DNA from 4 places in the Sphaerisporangium rubeum genome. Region 3 is predicted to be linked to each of the others. Evidence: riboswitches for the same ligand, from Rfam matches in the RefSeq annotation. Region 3 holds a riboswitch; each other region holds the start of a gene.
What was found. A riboswitch is a leader RNA that binds a small molecule or an ion and turns the genes downstream of it on or off. The one in region 3 is predicted to bind cyclic di-AMP.
Positions count from the first base shown of each region.

Region 1: it holds a riboswitch for cyclic di-AMP, as region 3 does, so the genes downstream of both, BJ992_RS13495 (glycoside hydrolase family 25 protein) here and BJ992_RS18085 (CHAP domain-containing protein) in region 3, are expected to answer to the same signal.
Region 2: it holds a riboswitch for cyclic di-AMP, as region 3 does, so the genes downstream of both, BJ992_RS33875 (C40 family peptidase) here and BJ992_RS18085 (CHAP domain-containing protein) in region 3, are expected to answer to the same signal.
Region 4: it holds a riboswitch for cyclic di-AMP, as region 3 does, so the genes downstream of both, BJ992_RS23315 (VldE C-terminal domain-containing protein) here and BJ992_RS18085 (CHAP domain-containing protein) in region 3, are expected to answer to the same signal.

Region 1 covers NZ_JACHIU010000001.1:3,138,881-3,142,538, forward strand. Annotated here, with positions in the region: gene BJ992_RS13490 (SHOCT domain-containing protein) at 164-430, opposite strand; gene BJ992_RS13495 (glycoside hydrolase family 25 protein) at 547-1,311, opposite strand; cyclic di-AMP (ydaO/yuaA leader) riboswitch at 1,324-1,468, opposite strand; gene BJ992_RS13500 (SDR family NAD(P)-dependent oxidoreductase) at 1,711-2,583, opposite strand; gene BJ992_RS13505 (phosphotransferase) at 2,580-3,608, opposite strand; gene BJ992_RS13510 (acyl-CoA dehydrogenase family protein) at 3,605-3,658, opposite strand, start outside.
Region 2 covers NZ_JACHIU010000001.1:4,724,197-4,727,854, reverse strand. Annotated here, with positions in the region: gene BJ992_RS20310 (NYN domain-containing protein) at 1-267, shown strand, start outside; gene BJ992_RS20305 (C40 family peptidase) at 539-1,486, shown strand; cyclic di-AMP (ydaO/yuaA leader) riboswitch at 1,937-2,095, shown strand; gene BJ992_RS33875 (C40 family peptidase) at 2,166-2,723, shown strand; gene BJ992_RS20295 (chymotrypsin family serine protease) at 3,061-3,658, shown strand, end outside.
Region 3 covers NZ_JACHIU010000001.1:4,205,156-4,208,813, forward strand. Annotated here, with positions in the region: gene BJ992_RS18075 (DUF6716 putative glycosyltransferase) at 1-60, opposite strand, end outside; gene BJ992_RS18080 (hypothetical protein) at 57-1,043, opposite strand; cyclic di-AMP (ydaO/yuaA leader) riboswitch at 1,370-1,519, shown strand; gene BJ992_RS18085 (CHAP domain-containing protein) at 1,553-2,206, shown strand; gene BJ992_RS18090 (ABC transporter substrate-binding protein) at 2,650-3,658, shown strand, end outside.
Region 4 covers NZ_JACHIU010000001.1:5,477,232-5,480,889, forward strand. Annotated here, with positions in the region: gene BJ992_RS23305 (DeoR/GlpR family DNA-binding transcription regulator) at 1-483, shown strand, start outside; gene galT (galactose-1-phosphate uridylyltransferase) at 480-1,550, shown strand; cyclic di-AMP (ydaO/yuaA leader) riboswitch at 1,623-1,763, shown strand; gene BJ992_RS23315 (VldE C-terminal domain-containing protein) at 1,793-2,728, shown strand; gene BJ992_RS23320 (M50 family metallopeptidase) at 2,776-3,658, opposite strand, start outside.

The DNA.
Region 1 (3,658 bases), 1.1 Mb from region 3:
TTCGATTTGGTTCACACCGAAGAGGTCACTGGTTCGATCCCAGTATCGCCCACACAGCCCGAAGGCCGCTTCCGAATCGTGGAAGCGGCCTTCTGATCTTCTGGTGACACAGCGTGCCGGCGCATGATCGGCACGCGCGCCGGTACGGATGCTGGAGCGTACGTCACCCCCCGAGGGGGGAGTCGTGTCTCTCGCGTAGCGTGTCGAGTCTGGCGTGGTACTCCTCGGCGTCGATCTCGCCGCGGGCGAACCGCCGTGCCAGCACTTCCTCAGCGGACTGTTGCGAGGGAATCCGGTCGGTGCGTGTGGTCTTGCCGGCGTAGCGGATCGCCAGCACGATCGTCGCGGCCACCAGACCCCAGAAAACCACCATGCCCAGGGTCATGAGTGCGTATCCCCAGCCACCCATGCCGTCGTGGTCCCACCACATGATCGTCACCACCCGTTCTCATCGCCGGTGCTCACCATGGTGTGTGCACACCCGGTGCCGGCTGAAGGGGCTTCAGTCCCATGTTACTAGGGGAAGGGCTGCCGGCGGCTTCGGCTTCACCGCGCGGGGCGGCCCAGCGCGCGTAGCTCGTCCGGGGTCAGCGCGGAGACGTTCTCGTCGATCGGTGTTTCGGTGTACTGGTGGATGGTCCAGGTCTTCCAATCGGCGGGTGGGGTGACGGTGCCCCGGGGCTTGCTGTAGTGCGCGACCCAGAGGGGGTATTCGGCGAGACCCTTTCCGTAGGTGTCGGCGAAGTTCCAGCCGCTGTAGAACATCGGGGCGACGCCGGTCTTGGCCTTGACGTAGGAGAGCCAGGTCTTGGCCCAGGCGTTGACCTCGGCGACGGACCGTCCGTCGGTGGTCTCCAGGTCCAGGGTCAGCAGATCGCCGGGTGCGGCGGGCTGTGAGTTGACCACTGACAGGAAGTGGTCGGCCTCGGCGATGGGGTCGTTGGCCGGGTGACCGTAGTGGTAGGCGCCACGGACGATGCCCTTCTTCGCCAATGCCTGCCAGTGCCTGGCGAAGGCGGCGTCGCGGAAGGTCGTGCCTTCGGTGGCCTTGATGATGCCGAACTGGGCGGGGCTGGTCTCCCAGTCGTGCTGGGGCTGGTAGTTGGAGACGTCCTGACCGTAGGTGAGCGGTGCGGATCGCTCCTGGACGTGGGACTGCTCGTGGTTGAGCGGGGCGGCGAACGCCTGGCCGGGGAGACCCGTGAGGGCTGCGGTCGCGGCCAGGAACGCACCGGCGAACGCGTAGGAGAGGCGCTTTCCAGGGAGGGTCGGTCGGTTCCTCGACGTGGAGGAGGATCGGGGCGTGAGCATGTGAGAGATGACTCCTGGCTTCCATGCCGCCTACCGGGTCAGCTGACGGGTTCGGACGTGGAAGTGCCCTACGGACGCGACAGGGTCGGCGTCCGATTCACCCCGGAAAAGAATGGGTCCCCGGCTCCGCGAAGCGCGGACTCGGCGGCCACGCGTACGTCCCCCGCGAGGGAGCCCCGGGGCAGGACGCGGCATGGTCGGGTGGTCGGGTGGCGACACCGCTCGTACCAGAACGGCGAGAGTGTGCAGCCGTGGCGAAAGCTACGCAGATTTCTATAAAGAGCGCAAGTAGCGGCAAGACTCTTTGAGTGTCGTGCGGGGCCGGAACGGCTCAGCGGCCCTTGCCTGCAGGGATTTCCCGGCGGGTAGATCTTTCACCACTCCGGCCGTCCTGGAGTGTCAGGCGCGGTGCAGTTGTCGTCCGGGGCGGGTGACGAGGAGTTCGGGGACGACGGCGTTGGCGGAGAGGCGGGTGAGGGCCATCGCCAGTTCCGCGATGTCCGCGGTGGCGATCATCTCGGTGGGGTCGATGCGGTCGCGGATCCAGGCGGTCATGTCGGTGTCGACGTAGCCGGGGCAGATCGCGGTGGCGGTGATGCCGGCGGGGGAGAGTTCGGTGTTGATGGAGTGGCAGAAGGCGGTGAGTGCTGCCTTGGTGGCGCCGTAGGCGGCCAGGCCGGGTTCCGGGTAGGTGCCGGTGATGGAGGACAAGACGATGATCTTCGTGCCGGTGCCGGTGCCGGTGCCGGTGCCGGTGCCGGTGGTGCCGGTGGTGGTGGGACGGTCGGCGGCGGTCGTGCGCAGGGTGGGGAGCAGGGCCTGGACCAGTGCGTACGGTGCGCGGACGTTGACGGCGAACTGCTTGTCGAGGCGGGACAGGGGGGCGGTGCCGAGAGGTCCGGCCGTGCCGGTGCCTGCCGCGATCACCAGGACGTCGCAGCGGCCGTAGGCGGTCGTGTGCGCTTCGGCGACGCGCAGGACGTCCTGCTCGTGGGCCATGTCGGCGGGCTCGGGCCGTACCTGGCCGCCGTGGGTGCGGAGACGGTCCGCTGCGGCGGTGAGGCGGCCGGGGTCCCTGGCGCAGACGGTGAGGTCGTAGCCGGCCGCGGCCAGTCGCTCGGCTATGGCCAGGCCGATGCCGCGGGAGGCGCCGGTGACCAGGGCCGCCGGCCGGGTGGCGCCGGTGACGAGGGCCGCCGGCCGGGTGGGTGTGCGTGCGTGCTCAGGCGGGTGGTCGCTCACCGCGTGCGCGGTGTCGTCGGTGCCGGTCATGTCGTGGTCCTTCCCAGAGCGTGCAGGCCCGCTGCGGCCAGGCGTGGGACGGCGGCGCCTACTGTGCCGAAGCCTTCTCCTACGGTGAGGCCCTGGCGGTGTCTGGCGTGGATGCCTTCGGCGACCACAGCGATCTTGAAGTAGCCGAGCGCGAGGTAGAAGTCCAGGTGGGTGAGGTCGCGGCCGGTGACGCGGGAGTAGCGTCCGGCGAGTGCCTCGGGGGACGGCAGGTGCTCGGAGACGGAGGCGGCCGAGCCGCCGAGGACCGGCTCGAAGGCCGGGTCGCGGTAGACCAGGTGGAGGCCGAGGTCGGTCAGCGGGTCGCCGACGGTCGCCATCTCCCAGTCGACCAGTGCGCGTACCGTGCCGAGGTCGTCGTCGGCGAAGATGGCGTTGTCGATGCGGAAGTCGCCGTGGACGACGGCGGCGGCGCTCTCGCGCGGCACCGCCTCGGCCAGCCCGGCGTGCAGGTCCTCGATGTCGCGCAGCTCGCGGGTGGCGACCCGGTGCCACTGGCCGTACCACCGGTCGACCTGGCGGGCCAGGAATCCCTCGGGACGGCCGAAACCGGCCAGGCCCACCTCGGCGTGCGGAACGGCGTGGAGCGCGGCGAGCACGTCCACCAGCGCGTAGGCGCACCGGGCCTGCTCCAGCGGGTCGTACCGGTCCAGGTCCTCCCGGGTCCGGACGACCACCCCGGGAACGTACTCCATCACCGAGAACACGCATCCGAGGACAGAAAGGTCTTCGCACAGGGTGACGGCGCGCGCCACCGGGACGCCGTTGCCGTGCAGGGCCGCTACCACGCGGTACTCGCGGGCCATGTCGTGCGCGGAGGGGGTGAGGCCGCCGAGCGGGGGACGGCGCAGCACCCAGGCGCGCCGGCCGTCGGTCAGGCGGTAGGTGAGGTTGGACCGGCCGCCGTGCACCAGTTCGGCGGTGACCGGGCCGGTCGCCTCCTGGACATGGGTGTCGAAGAATCTCCGCACGGCCACCAGGTCGAGGCCCTCCGGCGCGTGGTTCACCTCGGGTCTCCGTGCGCCTGCTGGTCGCGGCGTATCTGCTGGTCCCCGTG
Region 2 (3,658 bases), 520 kb from region 3:
CAGACCCGGGCCGAGGTGACCTGCGTCTTCGACGGCGCGGAGCTGAACGGCCCCGTGCAGGTGTCCGCGCCGAGAGGAGTTCGGGTGCTGTTCAGCGAGCCGGGTGAGATCGCCGACGACCTCATCCGCCAGCTCGTGCGCGCCGAGCCGCCGGGCCGCGCGGTGGCGGTGGTGTCGGCAGACCGCGAGGTGGCCGACTCGGTGCGCCGCATGGGGGCCCGGCCGGTGCCGTCGATGCTGCTGCTGCGGCGTCTCGGCCGCGCCTGACGCAGACTTGGCCGCCGCTCTGACAGCAGTCCTGACTCGCCGTCCGGTCGCGGCGATGACGGCGGGACGACCCCGTGGTGCTCTTGGGGCGACCCTTAATCGCTGATACGGGTGTGAACTGGGGTTGCCGGGCCAAAACATTTCAGGCCTAACGCTGTCGGGGGCCTTACCGTTTCTGTAGGATCACGGCCCAGGTGTCACAGTTGTCGCACTTGAGGAGGCTGGGGTCCCCGTGACCGCGCGTGGTGTCCGGAAGCTCGGACGCGTACCGGTGACCGCTTTTCTCGTCGCCTCGGTGCTGGTGACCCAGGCGGCCGGGGCGGTGGCGGAGCCGAAACCCACCATCGCGCAGGCCAAGGCCCGGCTCGCCAAGCTGGACGCCAAGGCCGACAAGGTCGTCGACAAGTTCAACGACGCCGGTGAGAAGTACAAGGCGGCGCGCAAGGAGTACAACGCCGTCAACGGCCGCTTCAAGGCGAAGAACGCGCGGGCCGACCAGCTGCGTGAGGGCCTGGTGTCGGTCGCGGTGAGCAGCTACCAGTCGGGCGACATGCTCACGTGGCCGAACCTCGTCACCTTCGGCGACCCCGAGGCGCTGCTGGCGGGGCTCGCGTCGATCGACCAGATGTCGCAGGGCCGCTCGCAGACCCTCACCGAGTACGAGTCCACGATGAGTGAGCTCAAGGACGAGCGGGACAAGGCCAAGAGCGCCTACGATAAGGCGCTCAAGCTGCTTGACGATCTGCGCGGCCAGAAGAAGGACGTCGAGAAGCTGGTGGCCGAGCAGGAGAAGCTCCTGCGCCGTCTGAACGCCTACAACGCGGGCAATCCCAACAGCACCGGCGTCAAGTACACCGGCCCCGCCTCCGGCAACGCGCGCACGGCGCTGCAGTTCGCCTACGCGCAGATCGGCAAGCCGTACCGCTACGGCGGCACCGGACCCGGCTCCTGGGACTGCTCGGGCCTCACCCAGAAGTCCTGGGCCGCCGCCGGCGTCAGCCTGCCGCGCACCGCGGCCGCTCAGTACTCCTGGGGAGCCTCGCGGCGTGTCTCCCTGGACGCGCTCCAGCCCGGCGACCTGCTGTTCGCCTCCGGCCTCGGCCACGTCGGCATGTACGCCGGCAACGGCCAGATGGTGCACGCGCCGCGCACCGGCGACGTGGTGAAGGTCGTGCCGCTGTCCTCCTACCGGGGTATTTTCGCCGCTGTGCGGCCCTGAGCGGCTTTCTCCCGGCTGTTCACCTCACCGGGCTGATTCCCTGCGTTCCTCGCGGCCGGAACGTTCTCGCACGCCTGTATCCGTTGTCCGGGGTCTGATTTCTCGTGCGGTCGTACGCGCGCGGCCGTCCGCGATCACGTTCCAAGATCGCTAACTCCTGTGACAGGTGTGACGGGTGTGACTCGGCGACGGGTCTGTTGAAGGCGGTGTGAGACGAATCACATCTGACAGGAGAAATGGGAGATAACCAGGCAGTTTCCGTTCCGTGATCACCCCTTGATGATCTAGAGATATGCCGGGCCTTTGCCATCTGTTGGCGTTCTGTGTAGCTTCTGGGCCGCGGCGAGCACGCCATGCCGTCGCGAGAATGACCGGCCGTCCGCACGGCCGAACCCACCAAATGATCCATTGGTCGTCGATCGCGCATGTCCCGCCATTTATGGCTCGCGACTCGCTGACCAGCCGAATCCGTGCGGCAAGGAGCACGGAACCGGGGACCCAATAGACCCTTTCGCGAGGGTCAGGGGTGAATCAGTGGTTTTGCCACTGTAGGGCGACTTCCAAGCCCGAATCCGTCAGCTAACCCGGTAGGCGTAAGTGGAAGAACCTAGGAGCGATCCTGTCCAGCACCACCCCTAACCCCCGTCTGTCGCGTCTCGTTCGCCTCTCCCTCGGGGGTGTGGCCCTCACCGTCTCCGCCTCGGCGGCCGCGGTGGCGGTCCCGGCGGCGGCAGACACGGTCCCCGGCGCCGAGCAGGTCATCACACCCCCCATCACGCTCCAGGCACCCGAAGCGGCGCCGAAGAGCGTGACACCGGCCGCCAAGAAGAGCGGCAGCGCCAAGAGCGCCAAGCTCAGCAAGGCGGCCAAGCAGCGGATCAAGGCCGGCAAGGCCGTGTCCGTGGCCAAGAAGCAGATCGGCGACCCCTACCGCTGGGGAGCCAGCGGCCCGAACGCCTTCGACTGCTCCGGCCTGGTGATGTACTCGTGGCGCAAGGCCGGCGTGAAGCTGCCCCGCATCACCGGCAGCCAGTACCGCGCCGTCAAGAAGAAGGTCTCCTGGAAGAACCTCAAGCCCGGTGACCTGATGTTCTTCTCCGGCCTCGGCCACGTCGGCATGTACGTCGGCCACGGCAAGATGATCCACTCGCCGCACAGCGGCACCCGGGTGCAGATCAACAAGCTGTCCAAGTACCGCAAGGCCAGCTTCGTCGGGGCCGTCCGCCCCGGCATCTGACCTCACCCCCTGAGCGCGCAGGGCCCCGGCCACCCCCACGTGGCCGGGGCCCTCGGCGTACGAGCGTGCCAACGCCACAAAGCACCGCTTTCCGCCTTCAAAGGTATTAGGTCGGCATGACTGACCGAATCGACGGCCCGAATGAATGTCCTCGACATGGCCTGGCCTCGCGTGATGTTTCACCGAATGCCGCCGCGGACCGTTATCGCCGTTCCCTGCCTTGCCAACCCCGCGAAGTTCACCGATTCTGAGGCTCTGCTCGGTGACTGAGGGGTGGGAAATGAACGAACCCGAGGGTTCGGCCCGGAGAGCGGAAATACGAGAGGTAAAGGCCGCGGTGGAGGACGACCTCCTGGCCAGGCCGGAGATCAATGGCGTCGACATCGGGGAGAAGATCACCGGAGGAGCCCCGACGGGAACGCTGGCCATCATCGTTTACGTACAGGAAAAGAAATCACCGGAGGAACTCGAGGACGGCGAGGTGATCCCGCCGCTGATCGACGGCATACCCACCGACGTCGTCGAGGAGCGCGTCGTCCCCCATCCGGCGTTCGCCGAGGTCGCCGCGGCCGTCCCGCAGATCGACGCGGCCAAGTATCCGACCCTGCTCGGCGGCATCAGCATGGGGCCGTGCCGGTCGATCCACCTGGAGCCGCCTGACGTGCCCGCCTCCGGGAACTACGTCTTCACCGGAACCCTCGGCGCCATGGTCGTGGACCGTTCGACCAAGGCGCGCATGGCCCTCACCAACTTCCACGTCGCCTGCGTCGACGCCGGCTGGTCCGCCGGCGACACCATGACCCAGCCGAGCCGGGTCGACGGCGGCTCGTGCCCGGCCGACGTCTTCGGCACGCTCGCCAGGGCCGCGCTGAGCACCCACATCGACGGCGCCGTCGTCGGCATCGACGCGGGGGCCGCCACGGACTGCGCCATCC
Region 3 (3,658 bases):
CAGGCCCGCCGCCCATTTCAGATAGCTGTCGGAGTCGGCGACGGCGAGAACCCGGGTCAAGGAGCAGCCCTTTCGTGCGCGAACATCTGCAGGTGCGACCGGAGCGAGGCGGTGGCCGATGGGGTCCACCAGTCGTCCGGGACGTCGACGGTCTCCACCCGCACGCCGCGCGCCGACAACAGCACGCGCAGCGACGTCACCGCGGTGGAGGGAAGGCTGAGCACACGCTGGCCGGGACGCAGGTCGCGCAGCGTCATCTCGACCGGCGCGCCGCCGTCGTACACGGTGACCCCCGGATGCTCGCGCACCGCGGCGAGATCGCCGGGATCCTCCCGCCGGTGCGGATAGTACGCCACCGGGCCTTCGAGCGCGAAGAGCCAGGACAGGTAGCGGTCCCGGTGGATCAGGCCGTTGCGTACCAGCGACGTGCCGAGCACGACGGTGCTCTCGGGGGGACGGGGATGCGCGGCGGCGGGCTGGGAACGCAGCCACGCGAAGTCGTGCGTGACCAGCTCGGCTCCGGTGTCCCTGACGGACGCGGCCAGCGCGGCGGGTACGGGCAGCGCGGTGAAGATCGTGAGCCGGCCGGACCTGGCGGCGGCGCGCAGCCGCAGTGAGGCGGCGGCGCCGAGCGCGCGGCGCGTCCAGGTGGCGGTGGTCCTGGCCCGCAGCAGCGGCGTGCCGGGACGCGCGGTCAGCAGTTCGAGCAGCCGGATCGTGGCGAGCCCGTCGTCGACCACCACCAGGTGGCGCGGCGCGGCGCCGAGCGAGGTGAGCTGCACACGGCCGGAGAAGGCGTCCCCCAGCACCCAGGACTCGCGGCGGCCCGGCCGGGGCATGTGGTCACCCGCGGTGGACAGGCGCAATCCGTCCGGCAGGGCCAGCGCGGCGAGCTCGGTGCGGGTCACCCGCAGGCCCGGCAGCTTCCCTCTGGCCACCACCTGGAGATCGGGCCCCACCACTCCGGCGTACCGCGCCTCGACCGCGCAGAGCAGCTGGAGTGGCGACTCCACCCAGGCGACGGCCGGACCCTGCTCCCGCACGCGGCTTCGACCGATCCTCTCCACGCCGGGTGATGAGACGTTCACGACGTAGGCAACGTAGTGCCGGGACCCTAAGCGGCGGGTAACGTACGGTGAACGGCGGACAACCGGCGAAGGTCATGCGGTGCGGGACGATCAGGGACCAGGTGTTTGCCGTCGCCCACATAGGGCAACCTGAGTGGTTTGTCCTATTTGCACCTCTTTGTCCGATGTATTACTGTAGGGGGACTTCACCTGGGGAAACATCCCGCGTCAGGGAGATCCCGCCGGGTGGAGACCAGCCGGAGCGAGGCCGGTCCGCCGCGGAGATCCCTTCTCCCGCCGGTACGCCCCGGACGCCGAGTCCGCTTCTCGCGGAGCCGGGGACCCAGGTTCTCTTGGGGTGAATCGGCGCGTCGTTTCCCACGGACGCGTCGTAGGGCGGCTTCCAGGCCCGAACCCGTCAGCTAACCCGGTAGGCGCCTTTGGAAGAAGGAGTCTCCTAATTGTCAACGTTCACGCAGCGACTCATGGATGCCCCCCGACATCGCGTGATCGGCATGGCCCTCGGCGGGCTGATCCTCGCCCAGGTGGCGACCGGCACCGCCCTCGCCCACGCCGACACCCCTCCCGGTGACACGCTCGCCAAGGTCGCCTCGGCCGAGGCGCACGGCGCTCCGCGCTCCGAGGCCCGGGTCACCGCCGCACAGGTGCTCGACCTCGCGAGGAAGCAGGTCGGCATCACGGAGAACAGCCTCGGTGGCGGCACCAAGTTCCACGCGTGGTACATGAGCAGTCCCCGCGCGGTCGAGACGATCGCCAGGGACACCGGCAAGATCTCCGACTACGCCAACGCGCCGTGGTGCGACATGTTCGTCTCGTGGATCGGCGAGCAGCTCGGCATCCAGGACACGATGGGGCAGGACGCCTACACCGTGCAGCACGCCAAGTGGTTCGAGTCGCAGGGCCGGTTCGGCTCCGCGCCGAAGCCCGGCGCTGTGGCGTTCTTCGCCTGGAGCGGCGGCGGCATCGAGGCCATCGAGCACGTCGGCTTCGTCGTCAAGGACAACGGCGACGGCACCATCGAGACGATCGAGGGCAACACGGGCAACGGGAAGGTCGAGATCCGCAACCGGCCGACCTACCAGGTGGCCGGCTACGGCTACCCCGCCTACGCGACCTGACGGACGACCCTCGTCGCGACCGGGCGGGTGTCCCGGCTCACCCACTCCCATGGGACACCCGCCCTCCCCGCCGCCGTACGGCCCAACCAGCCCGCGAACCGGCCGTACGGCGGCATCTTCGTGCCCGCGTCGCGCGGACGCGTGTCCGGTAGTGATGGGAGCGCTCCCAATACCGCCAATGGCCTTTTTGCCGGTTATCACCGTATATTGCACTTCTGGGAACCCCAGGAGTAACAGTTAGGTTTCGGCATATTGACGCCAGCGTTGCCCATCGGGGACTCTTCGTGGGAGCGCTCCCAAATCTCGCCCGCGGGACCATCCTCCCGCGGTTCACGACTTGAGGGATCCAGCACATCGCGGGGCCCGACTGTCGGGGCCGGCCCTCGATGCATCTCCCAATGATCGGGCAACCACCTTGAGAGGGGTCCGGAATGATGAACTCAATGCGCCGCGGCAGGATGCTCGCGGTCGCATCGGTGATGACCGCCGCGCTCGTGACCAGCGCCGCCTGTTCTTCAGGTGGCGGTGAAGGTGACGCCGGCGCCAGCGGCGCCGCGTCCGCGCCGGCGGAGAAGATCACCCTTACGCTTCAGACCTTCGGCGGTGGCACCAACTTCGGTTACAAGGCCGCCGTGGAGAAGTGGAACGCCGAGCACCCGAACGTGCAGGTCAAGTACACCAACCTGACCGACAGCTTCGAGAACGTCTACTGGCCGCAGATGCTCCAGTGGCTGCAGTCCGGCACCGGTGCCGGCGACGTCGTCGGCATCGACGAGGGCGGCATGGGTCTGGCCAAGGCCCGTCCCCAGTTCTTCGCCGACCTCGGCGAGTACGGCCTGCAGAGCCGCCAGGCCGACTTCCCCGCGTGGAAGTGGGAGAACGGCATCAACACCGACGGCAAGCTGTTCGCCCTCGGCACCGACGTCGGCGGCATGAGCATCTGCTACCGCACCGACCTGTTCGAGAAGGCCGGCCTGCCGACCGACCGGGCCAAGGTGTCCGAGCTGTGGAAGACCTGGGACGACTTCATCAAGGTCGGCCAGCAGTTCCAGGGCAAGGTCAAGGACGCGAAGTTCGTCGACAGTGTCAACACCATTTACAACGTGGTGCTGTCGCAGGAGGCCGCCAAGAACGGCAACGTCACCTACTTCGACAAGAACCAGCAGCTCATCGTGGACAAGAACCCCGCGGTGAAGGGTGCCTTCGACTTCACCCAGAAGATCAGCAAGGCCGGTCTCACCGCCAAGCTGCAGAACTTCACCGACCCGTGGAACACCGGGTTCGTCAAGTCGCAGTTCGCCACCCTCGGCTGCCCGGGCTGGATGCTCGGTGTGGTGTCCGGCACCGCCGGTGACGAGTTCAAGGGCAAGTGGGACGTCGCGACCGTTCCCGGTGGCGGCGGCAACTGGGGCGGCTCCTGGCTGGCCGTGCCGAAGCAGTCCAAGCACCCGA
Region 4 (3,658 bases), 1.3 Mb from region 3:
GCACACCACCTGGCCGAGGTGCCGAAGCTGACGGTCATCACCAACTCCCCGCGCGTGGCCGACGTGTTCCACCACGGACGGCAGGACCAGACCGTCGTGCTGACCGGCGGTGTGCGCACCCCCTCCGACGCTCTGGTGGGGCCGGTGGCGGTGGCCGCCGTGCGGTCGCTGAACGTCGACACACTCATGCTCGGCGTGCACGGCATGAGCACCCGTGCCGGCTTCAGCACACCGAACATGCTGGAGGCCGAGACCGACCGTGAGCTCGTGGCGGCGGCGCAGCGTCTGGTCGTGCTGGCCGACCACACCAAGTGGGGCACGGTGGGCTTCAGCACCATCGCGCGACTGGAGGAGGCCGACGTGGTGGTCAGCGACACCGGCCTGCCGGATGACGCGCGTGAGGCCCTCGCCGAGCGCGTCGGCACGCTGATCCTGGCCGAGCCCGCGGCCGACGAGAACGACGACGAGGCGGTACGACCGTGAAACGGACCATCACCCATCTGGCGGACGGCCGCGAGCTGATCTACTTCGACCGCCGGGACGACGCCGACCGCGGCGCGCACGACTCCCGCGACCTGCCGCCACGTCCGCCGGCGTCGCAACTGCGGTACGACCCGCTGCTGGACGAGTGGGTGGCGGTCGCCGGTCACCGGCAGACCCGGACGTTCCTCCCTCCGGCCGACCAGTGCCCGCTGTGTCCCTCGACGCCGGGGAACGCCACCGAGATCCCCGCCGCCGGCTACGACGTCGCCGTGTTCGAGAACCGCTTCCCGTCGTTCAGCCTCGCGCCGGTGGAGCTTCCGCGGGTCGGCGGGCTCAGTGAGGTACGGCCGGGGGCCGGCCGCTGTGAGGTGGTGTGCTTCACCGACCGGCACGACTCGTCGTTCTCCGCGCTCTCCCCCGGCCAGGTGGACCTCGTGCTCCAGGCGTGGGCCGACCGCACGTCCGAGTTGTCCGCGCTGCCCGGCGTGGAGCAGGTCTTCTGTTTCGAGAACCGCGGCTCGGAGATCGGCATCACCCTGGCCCATCCGCACGGCCAGATCTACGCGTACCCGTACGTCACCCCGCGCACCCGGCAGATGCTCGGCTCGGCGGCGCGGTACCGCGAGCGCACCGGCGAGAACCTGTTCGCCGACGTGCTTGCGGCCGAGAGGGAGGCGGGGACGCGGGTGGTGGCGGCCGGGGAGCACTGGACGGCGTTCGTGCCGGCGGCGGCGCGCTGGCCGTTCGAGGTGCACGTCTACCTCAACCGGCAGGTTCCGGACCTGAGCGCGCTGGAGCCGGAGGAGCGTGCCGAGTTCGGGCCGCTGTACACGGGGGTCCTGCGGCGGCTCGACGGGCTGTTCGGGGTGCCGATGCCGTACGTCGCGGCCTGGCACCAGGCGCCGGTGCGGGAGGGCCGGGACCTCGCGTACCTGCATCTGGAGCTGTTCAGTGTGCGGCGGGCCAAGGACAAGCTGAAGTACCTGGCGGGCTCGGAGTCGGCGATGGGGGCGTTCGTCAACGACGTGTTGCCTGAGGAAGCGGCACGCATGCTCAGAGGCGAGTAGTTTCGCCCAATTTGTCCGATGAGTCGCCACAAGTGGCGGCAGAGTACTACCATCCCATCGAACCCGCCGGTCACGGCGGTAACGCCAAATCCCAGGCGCCTCGCCAGGGAACCGGGGACCCGTGCTTCTCTGGGGTGAATCCACCCATGTGGTGGTAGGGCGACTCCGGCCCGAACCCGTCAGCTAACCCGGTCGGCGCACGAGAGGAGAAGGCCCTGCCGCGCACTTTCGGCGGTTCCGTGGTGACGGCCGCGTGTGTCCTGCTCATGACCGGGCTCGTCCCCGGTCAGGCCGTGGCGGGGGCAACCGCTCCCAAACCCACGGAGAAGGAGCTCAAGGCGCAGCTCGCGTCGCTCAACAAGAAGGTCGACAAGCTGATCGCCGAGTACGGCGCCAAGCGTGCCGCCGTCGCCAAGGCCAAGGCGGCGGAGAAGGCGGCACGTGACCGGCTCAAGGCCGCCGAGGAGGCGTACGCCGTGGCCGCCGACGACGTCGGCGACATCGCGCAGCTGAGTTACCAGGCCGGCGGCATGGGCCTGATCCGGGAACTGGTGACCCCCGGTGGCTCGGCGATGGTCGAGCAGCTCCAGGCCGAGCAGAGCGCACGGCTCAGCGGGTTCGCCACGGCCCGCGACACGCGCAAGCGCGCCGCCGGGGACGCCGAACGGCTCACCGCCGCGCTGCGCGACGACATGACCGAGCTGAGCGGCAGGCGCAAGGACGCCGAGAAGCTGATCGGCGAGATCAAGGACAAGCTCGACCGGCTGGTCCCCACCGCTCCCGGCAAGCGCGCCAACGGGGCCTGGGCTCCGGAACTGCCGTCCGGCAGCGACAACATCACGCCACGGATGAGACTGTTGCGCGCCGAGGTGCGCGACCACTTCACCCTGCGTTTCCCGGTCGGCTGCTACCGGGCCGAGAACAGCGGTGAACACCCGCTCGGCCGGGCCTGCGACTTCATGATGAGCTCCGGCGGCGCCATGCCCTCGGCCGCGGACGCCGCCCTCGGCGACGAGCTCGCCGCCTGGGCCATCAAGAACGGCGGCAAACTCGGCGTCAAGTACGTCATCTACCGCCAGCGCATCTACAACCTGGGCTTCCCCGGCTGGCGCGCCATGTCCGACCGCGGCGGCGTCACGGCCAACCACTTCGACCACGTGCACATCTCGATGTACTGATCGTGGCACCGGCCGAGCCGGCCCGGGACCCGGGCCGGCGGCGTGGGTCAGCCCGACAGGCGGATGGGGTTGACGATGTCGGCGTAGATGAGCAGCGTGCTCGTGACGAGCAGGACGGCGACCACGGCGTACGTCAGAGGCAGGGCCTTGGCGATGTCGACGTACCCGGGGGTGGGGCGGCGGCGCACGCGTGCGTAGGCACGTTTGATGCCTTCCCACAGCGCGCCGGCGATCTGGCCGCCGTCCAGCGGGAGCAGCGGGACAAGGTTGAACAGGCCGATGGCGAGGTTCACCAGTGCGACGAGCTGGATCAGCGAGATGATCTTGGCGTCGAGCGGTGCGGCGGACGCGGCGATCTCACCGCCGATGCGGCCGGCGCCGACGATGCTGGCGGGGCTGTCGAGGTCGCGCTTGGCGCCGCTGAAGGCGGCGTCCCAGACGTTGCCGAGGCGCTCGGGGAACTTGGCCAGCGCGGCGGCGGTGCGCGCGGTGATGTCGCCCATGGTGCTGAAGACGTAACCGATGCCCTGCCGCTCGACGACCATCACCGAGCTCACACCGAGGAAGCCCGCGTTCTTCTCGATCTTGGTGGGGTCATCGGGGGAGGGAGCGTCGCGGCCGATGAGCGTGGGGGTGAGGGTGACCGGCCGGCCGTTGCGCTCGATCTGGAGGGTGATCGGTCCCGCGCCGTGCGCGCGGATCAGCCCGGTCGCCTGCTCCCAGGTGGTGATGCGGGTGCCGCCGACGGCGACGATCTTGTCGTTGACATGCAGGCCGGCCAGCGCCGCGGGTGACTTGGGGTGTGCGGAGGTGCACTGCTTGCCCTGCTGCTGCTCCTGGACCGTCATCACGCACTGGGACACCGTGGCCACGATCGGCTTGGCGACCTGGATGCCGAAGCCCATGAAGACGACGGCGAACAGCAGGAAG